One region of the Cellulomonas sp. plas2 genome, then DNA from elsewhere that is predicted to be linked to it. Evidence: riboswitches for the same ligand, from Rfam matches in the RefSeq annotation. Region 1 holds a riboswitch; each other region holds the start of a gene.
The links. A riboswitch is a leader RNA that binds a small molecule or an ion and turns the genes downstream of it on or off. The one in region 1 is predicted to bind cyclic di-GMP.
Positions count from the first base shown of each region.

Region 2: another riboswitch for cyclic di-GMP. It lies ahead of AC2TDM_RS13440 (PKD domain-containing protein); the one in region 1 lies ahead of AC2TDM_RS11050 (FliA/WhiG family RNA polymerase sigma factor).
Region 3: another riboswitch for cyclic di-GMP. It lies ahead of AC2TDM_RS07280 (BldC family transcriptional regulator); the one in region 1 lies ahead of AC2TDM_RS11050 (FliA/WhiG family RNA polymerase sigma factor).

Region 1 is NZ_CM170155.1:2,463,290-2,468,458, forward strand. Features, by position in the region: gene AC2TDM_RS11045 (peptidoglycan DD-metalloendopeptidase family protein) at 324-887, shown strand; gene AC2TDM_RS11050 (FliA/WhiG family RNA polymerase sigma factor) at 978-1,904, opposite strand; cyclic di-GMP riboswitch class I at 1,920-1,994, opposite strand; gene AC2TDM_RS11055 (tyrosine recombinase XerC) at 2,095-3,027, opposite strand; gene dprA (DNA-processing protein DprA) at 3,133-4,419, opposite strand; gene AC2TDM_RS11065 (YifB family Mg chelatase-like AAA ATPase) at 4,416-5,169, opposite strand, start outside.
Region 2 is NZ_CM170155.1:3,012,095-3,017,263, reverse strand. Features, by position in the region: gene AC2TDM_RS13445 (hypothetical protein) at 1-1,731, opposite strand, end outside; cyclic di-GMP riboswitch class I at 2,226-2,300, shown strand; gene AC2TDM_RS13440 (PKD domain-containing protein) at 2,316-4,511, shown strand; gene AC2TDM_RS13435 (hypothetical protein) at 4,798-5,169, shown strand, end outside.
Region 3 is NZ_CM170155.1:1,642,369-1,647,537, forward strand. Features, by position in the region: gene AC2TDM_RS07265 (methyl-accepting chemotaxis protein) at 1-144, opposite strand, end outside; tRNA gene AC2TDM_RS07270 (tRNA-Ile) at 281-354, shown strand; gene AC2TDM_RS07275 (hypothetical protein) at 417-932, opposite strand; cyclic di-GMP riboswitch class I at 1,264-1,338, shown strand; gene AC2TDM_RS07280 (BldC family transcriptional regulator) at 1,355-1,585, shown strand; gene def (peptide deformylase) at 1,668-2,156, shown strand; gene AC2TDM_RS07290 (DUF3145 domain-containing protein) at 2,288-2,788, shown strand; gene AC2TDM_RS07295 (hypothetical protein) at 2,841-3,302, opposite strand; gene AC2TDM_RS07300 (cupredoxin domain-containing protein) at 3,316-3,717, opposite strand; gene AC2TDM_RS07305 (beta-ketoacyl-[acyl-carrier-protein] synthase family protein) at 3,857-5,101, opposite strand.

The DNA.
Region 1 (5,169 bases):
GGACCTGCGGTCTCGGTTGTCGGCCCGACCGGACGGCCGGGGCCCCTGACGCCGAGCCGGGCAGGCGCCGGGCGGACCCGGACCGTTGCCTGCACCGGTTCCGGACCGCGTGGTCGGGCAGGGCCCGACGGTGACGGCGACCGGATGACGGCGTGCGAAGTCGACCGGCGAGGGCCGGTCGCGTCACCAGGGTACCGGACGCCAGGCCGTGCCCGTACCGGCCCCGTCGCCGATCCGTCCCCAGCCCCGGTCGTGCGGTGCTCGCCCACGGCCCCGGCGGGGGCGCGCTGCTGCGATGCCTGCGGCCAGGCACGGTGCCGGCCATGGTTCCCCGCCGCTCCCCCGCCACCCCCCTGCTGATGGCCGCGCTCCTCGTCGCCGGCGTGGCCCTGCCGCTGCTCGCGGCACCGGCCTACGGAGGGAGCTCGACGACGACCGTCGCGGCGCCGGCCACGACCGCGTCGGCCGCCGAGGGCTGGCGGCTGCCGGTGGCGTCGGCGGTCCTGGCGCCCTTCGTGCGCCCGCCGCAGCCGTGGGCCGCCGGGCACCGGGGCCTGGACGTGCGCGCGGACCCCGGCACGGTGGTGCGCGCTCCCGCGACCGGCACGGTCGGCTTCGCGGGTGTCGTCGCGGGGCGCGCGGTCGTGGTGGTGCGGCACGACGGCGGCCTGCGCAGCACGCTGGAGCCCGTCACGGCGACGGTCCCGGTCGGGACCGTGGTGGAGGTCGGGGACGAGGTGGGCACGGTGGCGGGTACGGTCACGACCGCCGGCGCCTCGCACTGCGCGGACCGGTGCGTGCACTGGGGCGTGCGCGAGGGCGACCGCTACCTCGACCCCGGCGCCCTCGTGGGACGGCTGCCGCGGGTGGTCCTGCTGCCCTGGTGAGCGCCCGGCACGGCCCGTCGGTGCGGGCGGCGTCGATCCGTTCGCCGAACCGTGCGCCGATCCGTGCGCCGACCCACTACCGGTCGCGGGTCAGGCCGCCTCGGCGTCCGTCAGCCGCGTGCGCAGCCGGCCGATGGCGGCGGTGTGCATCTGCGAGATCCGCGACTCGGTCACGCCGAGGACGCGGCCGATCTCGGCGAGGGTCCGGCCCTCGAAGTAGTACAGGACCACGACGAGGCGCTCGCGCTCGCTGAGCTGCTCGACGGCCCGCGACAGCAGGAAGGCCTGCTCCTGCTGCTCGACCGAGCCGGCCGGGTCCTCCGCCCGCGCGTCGCGCAGGGCGTCGCCCAGCGAGGCGGCCGAGGAGCCGTCCTCGCCGCCGAGCAGCTCGTCGAGCGCGGCCACGTTCGTCGTGGCGAGCTGGCTGTAGGTCGCGCGGACCTCGGCGACGGGGAGCTCGAGCTCGGCGGCGATCTCGGGCAGCGTCGGCGTGCGGTGCAGGCGCGCCTCGAGGTCGGCCACGGCGCGGTCGAGCGTGCGCGCCTTCGAGCGGACGGACCGCGGGACCCAGTCGAGCGAGCGGAGCTCGTCGATGATCGCGCCGCGGATGCGGGCGGCGGCGTACGACTCGAACTTCACGGCGCGGTCCGTCTCGTACTTCTCGATCGCGTCGATGAGGCCGAACATGCCGTAGGAGACGAGGTCGGACTGCTCGACGCTGCTCGGCAGCCGCATGCCGAGGCGCCCGGCCACGGACTGGACCAGCGGCGCGTAGTGGAGGATCAGCTGCTCGCGGGAGCGGCGGCAGCCCGTCTCCTTGAACGTCGCCCAGAGCGTGTCGACCTCCGAGCGCGGGGCGTCGGGCGTCGGCAGCTCGGCCGGGGTGCGCTGGGCGGGGATGACGCCGGCCGGCGCGGTCACCGCGGGCGCCACGCGGGCGGCGACGGAGAGAGCGGCGGTCTCACGGGACATCCCGACCGGGGCGGACACGGTCAGGAGGGAACCGGGCTGCGGCATGATCGATCCTGTCTGTTCGGTGGCCCGGCTGACCTCAAGGGTCCCGTGGCTTTGCGTCCCCCCCTCGCGGAGGGTTTGCCGTTTCGCTGACAGTGAGGACTCTAGGCGACCGCACAGCCAGGAGCAATGGTCTGTCCCCACCGAACGGTGGTTTCACCCGCGCCGGGCGGTGCACCTGGGATGACGCGGCTCAAGCCCGCGGGTGCGCGAGCCGATAGGCGGCCCTCAGGCGCTCGGCGGACACGTGCGTGTACCGCTGCGTGGTCGCCAGCGACGCGTGACCGAGGACCTCCTGCACCGACCGCAGGTCCGAGCCCCCCTCGAGCAGGTGGGTGGCCGCCGCGTGCCGCAGGGCGTGCGGGGCCACGTCGGGGACGGCGGCACCGGCGGCGGCCGCGTGCACGACGGCCCGGATGCGCCGCTGGTCCACGCGCCCGCCCCGCGTCCCCAGGAGCAGCGCCGGTGGCGAGCCCGCGACGGCCAGGTGGGGCCGGCCGCGCGAGAGCCACCGCTCGAGCGCCACGGCGGCAGGCCTGCCGAACGGCACGACCCGCTCCTTGTCACCCTTGCCGACGACCCGCAGGAGCCGTCCCACGAGGTCGGCGTCGTCGACGTCGGCCGCGCACAGCTCCCCCACGCGGACCCCGGTGCCGTAGAGCAGCTCGAGGGCGACCCAGTCCCGCAGGGCGAGGGGGTCGTCGCCCGCCGCCCGGTCGCGCGCGCCGTCGACCAGCGCGGCCACCTGCGCGGCCGGCAGCACGGTGGGCAGCGTCACGCGGGGCCGGGCGCTGGCCAGGCGGGCGGCGGGGTCGACGGCGACGCGGCCCGTGCGCTGCGCCCAGGCGAAGAAGGTGCGCGCCGCCGCCGTCCGCCGGGCGAGCGTGCCCCGGCTGAGGTGCGCCGCCGCCATGGCGGCGAGCCACGAGCGCAGCACCGCGAGGTCCACGTCGGCCAGCGTGGCGCTCCCGCGACGGAACGCATGGGACAGCAGGTGGTCGACGTCCGCCCGGTAGGCGCGCACGGTGTGGCGTGCCAGGCCCCGCTCGGCGCCGAGGTGCTCGGCCAGGTCCGCCAGCAGGCGCGCGCGCGCGGGGTCGCCCGGCAGCAGGGGGACGTCGGACACGGGGTCACTGTGGACCGCCTCCCCCGCCCCACCACGGAGGCGCGCGGACGGGCCACGTCAGCTCCCCCGCCCGCGCGACCCGAGACGACCCGCCCTGACGGCGCGTCACGTCGGGACGGCCGCGCGCCACCCGGTGGCGGTCCGCTGCGCCCAGCCGCCGAGCTCGAGGACCGCCAGCGCGTCCTGCGCCTCCCGTAGCGTGACACCGGCCGCAGCGGCGACGTCGCCGTCCGGGCGCGCCACCCGACGGGGCAGCGCGTCGTGCACCCGGGCGGCGACGGGGTCCACGTCCTCCGGCCCCCTGGTCGTCGCGGGGGCACCCGTGAGGGGCGCGCCGGTGTCCGGCGGTGCGTCCGGCGCGTCCACGGTACCGACGGGCTCGACGAGCTCGCGCACGTCGTCGGCGTCCGTCACGAGCGTGGCCGCCTCCTCCCGGACGATGCGGTGGCAGCCCGCCGACGCCGCCGACGTGACCGGTCCGGGAACCGCGCCGACGGGCCGCAGGAGGCCAGCCGCGTGGCGTGCGGTGCTGAGGGCCCCGGACCGCCACGCCGCCTCGACCACGACGGTCGCGCCGGCGATGGCCGCGATGAGCCGGTTGCGCTGCAGGAACCGTGTGCGGGTCGGCAGCGCGCCGGGCGGCACCTCCGCGAGGACGGCCCCGCCCTGCTCGACGGCCGCCGCGAGCAGCCGCGCGTTCCCGGCCGGGTACGGGCGGTCGACCCCGCCGGCGACGACGACGAGCGTCGTGCCGCCGGCGGCCAGCGCTCCCCGGTGCGCCGCCGCGTCGATGCCGTACGCGCCGCCGGAGACGACGACGAGGCCGGCCCGCGCGAGGTCGCCGGCCAGCCGGCTCGCCACGTGCTCGCCGTACGGGGTGGCGGCGCGGGCGCCGACCAGCGCGACGGCCCGCCGCCCGGCCGCCGGCAGCGTGCCGCGCACCCAGAGCGCCGGGGGTGCGGTCTCCCGCAGGTCGTCGAGCCCGGGCGGCCAGTCCTCGTCACCGGGGACCACGAGGCGCCCGCCGGCTGTGAGGTGGTCCCGGAGACCACCGTCGGGCGCGAGGCCGGGCAGGCGGACCGCCCACCGCGCCAGGGCGCGCCGTGCGCCGCGCCGGTCGTCCTCCCCGAGGGGCTCGACGAGGCGGGCCACCACCCCTTCGGGGGAGCCGGCACCCGAGGCGGCCGCCACGGCCGCGCGGACCCCGGCGAGCGCCGCCGGCGCGCCGTGCGCCGCGAGGAGCAGGCCGGCCGCCCGGTCCCCGGGCTCGACGAGCGCGCTCCACACCGCGCGGGCCGTTCGGTCGTCCCCGTCGAGCGCCCGCCGGTCCTCCCGCACCGGCCTGACAACCGAGCCGTTGCCCGCCCGCAGGGGCGTCACGCTCCCGCTCATGCGCCCTGCCCCCGCGTCCGCAGCCACAGCGCACGGCCGAGGTCGGCGCGGTCGGGCGCCACGCGTCCGGCCAGGTCGGCCAGCGTCCACGCCACGCGCAGCACCCGGTCGACCCCGCGCAGGCTCAGCGTGCCGCGGTCCACCGCCCGGTCCAGCTCCGCCAGGACCGCGGCCTCGGGACGCCACCGGGCACGCAGCCACGGGCCGGGGACCTCGCCGTTCGTGCGCCAGGGCGTGCCGCGCAGGCGCTCCGCGGCGGTCGCACGGGCTCCCTCGACCCGGGCGGCCACGACCGCCGTCGCGTCGCCGGGGACGGCGCCCGACCGCTCGGGCAGCACCTCCACCTGCAGGTCGACGCGGTCCAGCAGCGGCCCGGAGAGCTTGGCGAAGTACCGCCGTCGCTGCTCCGCCCGGCAGGTGCAGGCCAGGCCCTTGCCGACGCCCTGGCCGCAGGGGCAGGGGTTGGCGGCCAGCACGAGCTGGAACCGTGCCGGGTAGCGCGCGGCCCCTGCCGCCCGGTGCAGCACGAGCTCCCCGTGCTCGAGCGGCTGCCGCAGCGTCTCGAGGACCGCGGTGCCGAACTCGGGCGCCTCGTCCAGGAACAGCACGCCGCGGTGGGCACGGGACGCGGCGCCGGGACGGGGCAGCCCCGCCCCGCCGCCGACGATGCTCGCCGGGGTGGCGGTGTGGTGCGGGTCCTCGTAGGGCGGGCGGCGCAGCAGTCCCTGGCCGGGGTCGAACGTGCCGGCG
Region 2 (5,169 bases), 550 kb from region 1:
CGTCTCGGGCGTGTTGTTGGTCAGCACGCGCATGAGCGGGTAGAGCTTGCGGAAGTCCGCGTGCAGGGCGGCCGCCTGCGCCGGGTCGACCCCGGACTCCGCGTACAGCGCCACGGTCGAGGACCGGATGAGCACGTGGGCGCCGTAGTCCTGCAGCGCCCGGGCGAGGGCGCGACCCTCGGGGGACAGGTCCAGGGCGTCGACGTCCACGGACGCCGGGATGGCCAGCATCGTGCCCATGGGGATCGTGCCCGAGTACGCCCACGAGGAGTCCCCGTCCTCGGTACGGGCCGGCCACACCTGGCCCTCCTTGAGCATCCAGTTGGGGATGCCGACCGCGAGCGTGTGGTCGATGGAGCGGGCCTGGAGCTCCTCCGCACGGATGAGGCCCGCGAAGAACGACACCCCGGACGCGCGGGAGCCGTCCTTCATGCCGTCGCCGGTCAGGTCGGTCTTGACCACCCGGGTCGTGGTCCAGCTCGTCGCGCCGACCTTGGTCATCTTGTAGAACTCCCAGGCCGTACGGCCGTCGGGCTCGATGATCCCCACGTGCTTGTCCGTGCCGTAGGTGGCGGTGGTGCCGGACGGGATGCGCACCTTGTGCACGTCGCCGGTCTTCGTGTTCGTGACCGTGGCGACCGGGTCGCTGCTGCGGGCCTGGAAGACGGCGATCGACCAACGGGTGGAGTTCACCACCGGCGTGCCGGACAGGAAGGTCCGCGTGCGCGTGTCCCAGGTCTGCTCGAAGCGCGCACCCGAGCCGACGGCCGTGTTCCAGACCGCCGACGACGCGAAGGGGTGCTCTGCCGGGTCACGCAGCTCCCCGGGCGCAGGCGCCGGGGCCGGGGCCGGGGCGGGAGCGGGCACCGGTGCGGGCGCCGGTGCCGGTGCCGGTGCGGGGGCCGGTGCGGGGGCCGGGGCCTCGCCCGCCGGGGACGCCGCGTCCGCGTCGAAGTCGTCGTAGGTCACGGTGACGTCCCCGTCGGCCTTCGACACGTACGTGCTGAGGCCGACCTCGCCCGCCGTCTGCAGGCCGGGGGTCCCGTCGGTCGTCTCGACCTGCCAGCCGTCCGGCTCGGCGCTGCCCGCGGGCCAGGCCTTCGCGCGCAGGGTCGTCGGTGAGGTGCCGGTCACCGCGAGCCGCACCTCGTAGTTCGCGTCCGGCGCGTAGTCCGCGTCGAGCGGGGCGCTCGCGAGCGTCGTGCCGGCCTGTGCCAGGCGCAGCTCGAGCGCGCCCTCCCACGTCACGACGAGACGGGCGCGGTAGTCGCCGGCGCCGGGGACCGCGCGGCCCAGGACCGAGGCGTAGACGGCGGGACCTGCGCCGGCCGCACGGTTCGTCCGGACGGTGGCCCGGGTGTCCGTGGCCGTCCGCGACACGTCGTGCAGGAGCGAGGCGGCCGTGACGCCGCTGCCGACCGTGTGGCGACCGGCACCACCGGTGACGTAGTACCAGGCGCCGCTCTCGTCGTCGCTCCAGGTCCCTCCCTGCTGGGCGGGGCCCCAGCCGTCGCCCAGCTCCCGGGAGAAGGCGTCCTGCGCCACCGCCTCGGTGTCGGCGGCGACGGCGGAGGACGCGGCGGCCGTCGTGGCGCCGGTGGCGAGCAGGACGGCCGCGAGGGACAGCCCGCCGGCGCGGACGGTCGCCGGTCGTCGGGAGGACCGTCCATCGGCAGGACCGGACGGGACGGAGGCGACGGAACGGTTCGTCGTGGGGAGGCCGAAGGGCACGAGCAACTCCTCGAGCGGCGCAGCGGTGCGCGCCGGAGACGGGGCAGGGTCATGGTGGTGCCGCCGCCGGGGCGGGGCGGGTCGACCGTACGGGGGCTCCGGCGCGCCGAGAACCCCGCCGTGCCACCGGGCGCACCGGCGGTCAGCGGGTGAAAGTCGGCCCCGGGGCACGCCGGAACGGGTCCGTGGTGCTATACGCGGCGGCCGCGGTCGAGGGCTCGGCCGGTGTGTCACCCCTGCTCACGCCCCGAGGTCGTCGTCGCGCGCCCTCGACCACCGCTCCACGCGTGCCCGAGGGCGCTCTCGGGCACCCGCACCCCCGGCCGTGACCTTCCTGTGACCCAACACACGCGGGTCGCGGCGGCTGGAGTCCAGCATGTGGACGCCTCAGCAGGGTCGCCGCCGGCCGCCGTGGACCCGAGGAACCCCCGGACGAGTGACGGGCCGTGGGTGAAGTCCGCCGCTGCCGCTGCCGAAGGAGACGGGGAGCCACCACACGACAACGGCAAACCCGTCGCGAGGCGGGGACGCAAAGCCGAGGGACCCCCGTGGTCAGCCTGGCTACCGAACGAGATGGAGCACCGGTGATCCGCACCCGACCGTCCTCGACCGCGCCCGCGGGCACCCCCGCCCGGCACCCGGTCAGCCTCATCGGCACCACGACGCTCGCGCTGGCGCTCGTCGCCGGCGCCGTCGCCCCCGTCCACGCCGCCGCACCCGTCCCCGCAGCGTCGGTGCTGCCGGCGGCCACGACGCCCGTGACGCTGGTGGTCGACAGCTTCGCCCGCACCCTCACCGGTGGCTGGGGCTCCGCGACGACCGGTGGCTCGTGGGTGAGCTGCGGCGGTGACGTCGCCTACGCGGTGTCCGGCGGGACGGGCCGGCAGACGGTCCGCCCCGGCGCCACGGCGGCCTCCGTCCTGGGCAGCGCCGCAGCCGTGACGGACGCCGACACGCGTGTGACGGTGGCGCTCGACCGTCCTGCCGGGTCCGGGCCCGCCGCGTACGCCTCGGTGCTGGGGCGCAGCGTCGCCGGTGCCGGCGACTACCGCGCCCGGGTCGTCGTCACCTGGTCCGGCGCGCTGCAGCTGCAGCTCAGCCGGTCGGCGACGGCGCTGCGCACGGTCGACGTGCCCGGTGTCGCCTACGCCCCCGGGGCGAAGCTCGTGGTGCGGCTGCAGGTGACCGGCACCGCGCCGACCACCCTGCGCGCGAAGGTGTGGGCGGCGGGCTCGGCCGAGCCGGGCGCGTGGACCGTGACGGCGCAGGACGCGACGGCAGGGCTGCAGACCGCCGGCCGGGTGGGCCTGAGCACCTACGTGGCCGGGTCCTCGGCCAAGGAGCTCGTGGCGAGCTGGTCCGGGCTGACGTCCGCGTCGGTCGTCGCGCCCAACGTGGCGCCGACCGCCGCCTTCACGCCGTCGGTGCGCGACCTGGCCGTGGCGGTCGACGGCAGCGCGTCCGCCGACGTCGACGGGACGATCTCGAGCTGGTCCTGGTCCTTCGGCGACGGCGCCACCTCGACCGGCCCGACGGGGACGCACACCTATGCCACCGGCGGCACGTACCCGGTGACCCTCACCGTCGTGGACGACGACGGGGCCACCGCGCAGGTGCGCCGCGACGTCGTCGTGGTCGCACCCAACGTCGCCCCCACGGCCTCCTTCACCGCGGTCGCCAAGGACCTCGGCGTCACCCTCGACGCCGGCGGTTCGCGCGACGCCGACGGGTCCCTCGCCTCCTACGCCTGGACCTTCGGCGACGGGTCGACCGGCACCGGTGCGACCCCGCAGCACGCCTACGCGTCCGCCGGGACCTACACCGTCGGCCTGACGGTGACCGACGACCGCGGGGCCACCGCCCGCGCGACCCGCACCGTCACGGTGACCAAGCCGGCCGGGACGCGCGTCGCGGCGCTGCAGCCCTTCGCGAGCACGGCCTTCTGGAACACCTCCATCGGCTCCGGCGCGGTCTTCGAGTCCGCCGCGGACACGCGGACCCGCATGTTCCTGTCGGGCACGCCGGTCATCAACTCCACGCGCTGGTCGATCGCCGTGTTCCGTGCGAAGGCGACGGACCCGCTCGCGACCGTCACGAACCTCAAGGACGGCAAGGTCTACCAGGTCCGGATCCCGGCTGGCACCGCGCCCACCTACGGCACCGACAAGCACGTCGGCGTCATCGACCCCGACGGGCTGTGGGGCTGGGAGTTCTACAAGATGACGCAGACCGGTCCCCTGACGTGGACCACGACGCGGGTCGTGCGCACGGATCTGACCGGCGACGGCATGAAGGACGGGTCCCGGGCCTCGAGCATCTCCTTCTACGGCGGGCTCATCCGCAAGGAGGAGCTGCGCTCCCTGTCGATCCGGCACACGCTCGCCGTCGGCATCCCCAACGAGATGCTGAAGATGGGTCCGGTGTGGCCGGCTCGCACGCAGGACGGCGACGCGTCGCTGTACTACAGCGGCCAGATCCCCATGGGGACGATGCTCGCGATCCCCGGGACGGTGGACGTCACGAAGCTCGGGCTGACGCCCGAGGGCCTGGCGCTGGCGCGTGCGCTGCAGGACTACGGCGCCCACGTGCTCATCCGGTCCTCGACGATCGCGCTCTACGGCGAGGCGGCGGTCGACCCGGCGCAGGCCGCGAACCTCAGCACGGACTGGCGCAAGCTGTACCCGCTCATGCGCGTGCTGACGAACAACACCGCCGACGACGTCTCCGGCGGGGGGACGCGCCGGGTCGCGCCGCTGCCGGACCTCGACCTCACGCCCTGACGACGTCCTGACCCACCCACCCGTGCCGTTCGCGCGGCGCCGGCCCCGCGGCCGGTCGGGTGACGACCACGCCCGTGCCGGCGGCCCCCGAGGGGTCGCCGGTACGGGCGTTCCCGCTCCCGGGTGATATCGCGCACGGCGACGGGTGAAGTGCGTCCACAGCCCCGGGAGACGCGCAGGACCCGCGACTACTGTGTCCGAAATGCCGCTGAGGAGCGGTGCGAGCGGAACGTACCGCTGCACACCTCAGCCGGGCAAGGACCAGACCAGGGAACGGAGGCGTGTCGTGCGCTCGTCGATCACACGCCAGCGCGCCGTCCTCCTGGTGGCCGGCCTCCTGCTCGTCGCCGGGGTCGTGCTCGTGGCCGTGCTCGCCGGCCGCGGCGGCGGGCCCGTCGCCGCTCCCACCGGCGGCACCGGTGCCACGACGAGCGCGACGGCGACGGCGACGGAGTCGCCCGAGCCCTCGGCGTCGCCCACGGCGTCGGCCACGCCCACCCCGGCGCCCCAGGCGTCCGTGCCGGCCGAGACCCCGGGCGCCGGCGCCAGCGCCGCGCCGGGTGCGGCCGCGCCGTTGGACCTCGCCCCGGCCGAGGCGGCCGTCGTCGACGACGTCCGCGAGATCGAGAGCAGCGCGCAGCACACGGATCCCGTCGCG
Region 3 (5,169 bases), 820 kb from region 1:
CAGCGCGGCGTAGGCGGCCGTGCCGAGACCGAGCCCGGCGGCGCAGAACACGCCGACGAGGCCGAGCAGCTTGGAGCGGACGGACAGGTCCGCGAACGGGCGGCGGCGGGGCGTCCCGGAGGTGACGGTGGTGGTGCGGCTCATGGTGCTCCTGTGCGCGAGGGCGGCAGACCGGGGGCGGCTGATGCGCACGGGTGCTCGTGCGACTCGTCCTGTCGTTCGGCAGCGGGTGCCGCGCGGTGAGCGGTCGCCCCCGGCTGGTAGCGTCCGTGACCCGAACGGGGCAGTAGCTCAGCCGGTCAGAGCAGCGGACTCATAATCCGTGGGTCGTGGGTTCAAGCCCCACCTGCCCCACCGATCGCCCGGCGGTGGCGGGGGAGTCGGCCCCGCGCCGTGCAGGGCGGCGGCGACGCCCCTCAGGAGACGTCGGGCAGCGGCAGGCCCAGGCCGAGGCGGACCGCGTTCTCCGGCATGCCCGTGGCCCGCGCCACCTGGAGGACGAGGGTCTCGATGAGGTCCCAGTGCGCCGGTCGGGCGGGCGTGGTGCCCTCCGCGGCGGCGCCCACCCACCGGTGCGCGACGCGCGCGTGCCGACGCTCGACGGCCGCGTGCCCGTGCGGCCGTCGCCGACCGTGCTCGTCCGCGGAGCCGGTGAGCTGCTCGTCGGGCCCCGGAGACGCGGTGTTGATGTGCTCGGCCAGGGCCCGGGCGTGGTGCTCGCTGCCCAGGCCCCAGCACTCGCCCGTGCGCACCGCGCCCGTGCGGAGGTCGACCTCCTCGTGGACGACGCCCCAGTCGAGCGTCATGCCGCCCGCGTCCAGCACGGGCTCGTGGTCCTCGCGGCCGGGTGCGCCCGCGCAGGGCCGGTGCTCGACCTCGGCGGGGTGCGGCGTGCTCCGCCGGTACCCGTCCTCGTGCAGGGTCGTCGTCATGGTGACCGTCCCCCTCTCTCACGCCGCATCCGTGCGGCATGTCACCTCATCGGTCGGGGGCCTGCCGTCCTTGACACTTGCGGCGGGACCACGTGCCCGGTGGACCCCGCTCTCGTCCGGTCGGCCCCGCTCGAGGGGGAGGAGACACCACCGCAGCGGGTGATACCACGGGTGGTCGACACGACCGGCGCCTGCCACGTCCGCGCCGGTGAGAGGCGTGCGACCCTCGACCGGTCACCCGGACGGCCCAGCCGCGGGGGGTTGCGTCCGCTTCCGTCCGGGGCGGGGGATCTTGCCGCGATGTCCGCCTTTCCGGCATAGTTCGTGCCGTCAGCGACAAGGGCAAACCCACCGCGAGGTGGGGACGCAGAGCCACGGGGCCCCACGGGTCAGCCGAGCCGCCGAACGACAGGAGAGCTCCCATGAGCACCGCCACCACGTCCCTCGCCGAGCTCCAGGCCGCCCAGGGCGCGCTCCTCACGCCGGGCGAGGTCGCCAGCCTCTTCCGCGTGGACCCCAAGACGGTCACGCGCTGGGCCCAGGCCGGCAAGATCTCCGCGGTCCGCACCCTCGGCGGCCACCGCCGGTTCCACGAGGCGGAGATCCGCCAGCTCCTCCAGGGCGTCCCGCAGCAGGCCGCCTCCGCCGACTGAGCCCCGGGAACCCGAGCTCGCCGCGCACCCGCCCGCCGGCCACGACGCCGGCGTGCGGGTCCGCGCGTGGGAGGATCGGGGCATGGCCATGCGTGACATCCGTGTCGTCCCCGACCCCGTGCTCCGCACCCCCTGCGAGCCGATCCGCGAGGTCGACGAGCGGGTCCGAGCCCTGGTCGAGGACCTGCTCGAGACCGTCGACACCGAGGGACGCGCGGGGCTGGCGGCCAACCAGATCGGCGTCTCGCTGCGCGCGTTCTCCTGGAACATCGACGACGAGGTCGGGTACGTCCTCAACCCGACGATCGTCGAGCTGAGCGGGGACGAGTACCAGGACGGCGAGGAGGGCTGCCTCTCGGTGCCCGGCCTGTGGTACCCGACCCACCGGGCCTGGTACGCCCGGGTCGAGGGCACGGACCTCGACGGTCGGCCGGTCGTCGTCGAGGGCACCGAGCTGATGGCCCGGTGCCTGCAGCACGAGGTGGACCACCTCGACGGGAAGCTCTACCTCGACCGGCTCGAGCGGTCCGTCCGCAAAAAGGCCATGCGCGCGCTGCGCGACCAGCTGTAGGGGTGGCGCGCGGGGGCCGGGGTCGTGCATCCTGTCCCCGGCGCACCGCGCGCCACCGCCGGGCACGCCGTCCCGGCCCGTCGTACCGAGGTCGTTGGGGAAGACGCATCTCGGACCGACAGGAGGACGGCATGGCAGGCTCGATCACGCGCGGTGTTCTTTTCGTGCACTCCGCGCCCCGCGCGCTGTGCCCCCACGTCGAGTGGGCGGCCGGCAACGTGCTGGGCGTGCGCGTCGCGCTGGACTGGACCCCGCAGCCGGCGGGCCCCGGTCTGCACCGCAGCGAGCTCTCGTGGCAGGGCCCGCAAGGCACCGGGGCGCGCCTGACGTCCGCGCTGCGCGGCTGGGCGCACCTGCGCTACGAGGTGACCGAGGAGCCCAGCCCCGGCGCCGACGGGTCGCGCTGGAGCCACACGCCGGAGCTCGGCATCTTCCACGCCGCCACGGACGTGCACGGCAACGTCGTCGTGCCCGAGGACCGGGTGCGTGCGGCGCTCGAGCACGCGGCCGACCCGCAGCGGCTGCGCGCCGAGCTCGACCTGGCGCTCGGCCAGGCGTGGGACGACGAGCTCGAGCCCTTCCGTTACGCCGGCGCCGGCGCCCCCGTCCGCTGGCTGCACCGCGTGGGCTGAGCGGGCGCGCCGAGCCGCCGCGCTGAGCGGGGGCTCCGAGCCGCTCGGTCGCTCAGCGGCGTCGCGGGCGGCCCCGGGCGGCCAGCGCCGCGAGGGCGACGACCACGGCGACGGCCGCGGAGCCCGCGGCGACGTACTTGTCGCCGTACCAGAGCGGCTCGTACATCGCGGGCAGCGGGCCGATGGCGGGCACCCGCACGTAGACGCTCGCGACGAGGGCGACGACCGACGCGGCCGCCACGACGAGGAACGCCGTCCACGCGGCCCGGCTGCCGCGGCCCAGGACGGCCAGCACGACGACCGCGCAGACCGCCGCCTGGGCCGCGAACAGCCCGCTGAGCGTGAGCGCGCCGTCGGCCGTCAGCGGTGGCCGGTCGAGCGCGATGCGGAGGTGCACCCAGCCCGAGACCCCGAGGGCCAGGGCGCCAAGGACGCGTAGGACCACCCCCGTCCGCGCGCCCGGCGGCCGCCCGCCGGCACGGCCGGGCGCGCCCCCGCGGCCCCTCTCGCGCACCGCGACCCCGCCCTCAGGAGACCGTGAACGTCTTGGTCATCGGCGGGTGCGGGTCGCACGTGTACGTGTACTCGCCCGGCTCTAAGGTCACCTGCCAGGTCGTGTCCTCGGTGCCCTCGACGGACGTCGTCTCGTCGACGCCGGCGCCCGTCAGGTGGAAGTTGTGGATCGTCGTGGCGTCCTCGACCCGGACGGTGTACTCGCCGGCCGGGAGCGTGGTCACCTCGGTGCCCGCCTCGTCGGTGAGCAGGATCTCGAAGGCGTCCGGGTCCTCTGCGGTCCCGAGGGTGGCGACGAGCACCGTGCCCTCCACCGCGGGCCCCGGGGTGCCTGCGGCCTCCTCCTCGGCACCACCGCAGGCGGCAGTGACGAGCAGCACCACGGCGGCACCGGCCAGCAGGGACCTCCTCCTCATGGGAGCACCCTCCGATCTGTTGAGGGAACAACCATTGCTGACACGAGGCCTCGCCCGCAAGCACCGGGCGGGCACGGGCGCGCCCTCGGCTCTCAGGCCGCGGCCACGTCCGCGCCGTTCGCGGACGGGAGGACGGGCGTCAGACGGTCGTGACGACGAGGGCGACGTTGTGGCCGCCGAAGCCGAAGGAGTTGTTCACCGCCGCCAGGTCGCCGTCGCCGAGCGGCCGCGGCGTGTCCCGCACGAGGTCGAGGACGAGCTCGGGGTCCGGGTCCTCGACGTTGATCGTCGGGGGCGCCAGGCGGTGGTGCAGCGCCAGCACGGTGAAGATCGTCTCGAGGGCGCCGGCGCCACCCAGCAGGTGCCCGGTCATGGACTTCGTCGCGGACAGGGCGACGTGGTCGGCGTCGTCGCCCAGCACGCCGCGGATCGAGCGGGCCTCGATGAGGTCGCCGACCACCGTGGACGTCGCGTGGGCGTTGACGTGCCGCACGTCCGCGGCGGCGACGCCCGACTCGGCCAGCGCCGCGCGCATCGCGCGGACCTGCCCGTCCCCGGACGGCTCGGGGGAGGTGATGTGGTACCCGTCGGCCGACAGGCCGACCCCGGCGATGCGGGCGTACACCCGCGCGCCCCGGGCGGCGGCGTGCTCGGCGGACTCCAGCACGACGACGCCCGACCCCTCGCCGACGACGAACCCGTCCCGGGACGTGTCGTAGGGCCGCGAGGCGTGCGCGGGGTCGTCGTTGCGCAGCGACAGGGTCCGCGAGGCGGCGAAGGCCGCGATCGGCATGGGGTGGATGGTCGCCTCGGTGCCGCCCGCGACGACGACGTCCGCGCGGCCCGAGCGGATCATGTCGACGCCGTAGCCGATGGCCTCGGCACCGGAGGCGCAGGCGGAGACCAGGGCGTGCGCCCCGGCGCGCGCCCCGAGCTCGAGCGACACGAACGCCGACGGAGAGTTGGGCATGAGCATGGGGACGGTCATCGGCAGGACGCGACGCGCACCCTTGCTCTGCAGGGTGTCCCAGGCGTCCAGCGTCGTCCAGATGCCGCCGATACCGGAGGAGACGACCGCCCCGAGCCGGAGCGGGTCCACGTCGGGGCTGCCGGCATCGGCCCACGCCTCGCGCGCCGCGATGACCGCGTACTGCGCCGAGGGGTCCATGCGCTTGGTCTCGGGCCGCGACAGCGCCTCCGTCGGCGGGACCTTGATCGTCGCCGCGAAGCGGACGGGGATCTCGTACCGGTCGGCCCAGTCGTTCTCCAGCGTCCGGGCGCCGGACTCACCCGCGAGGGCGGCGGCCCACGTGCTCGCCACGTCCCCGCCGAGCGGGGTGGTCGCGCCGAGTCCGGTGACGACGACGTCGCGGGCGGGGCTCATGGGGTCCTCCTGGCAGCGGTGGGCGGTGGGGCGGGGTCCTGCCGGCGCCCCGGCCGGCCGGTGGGGGC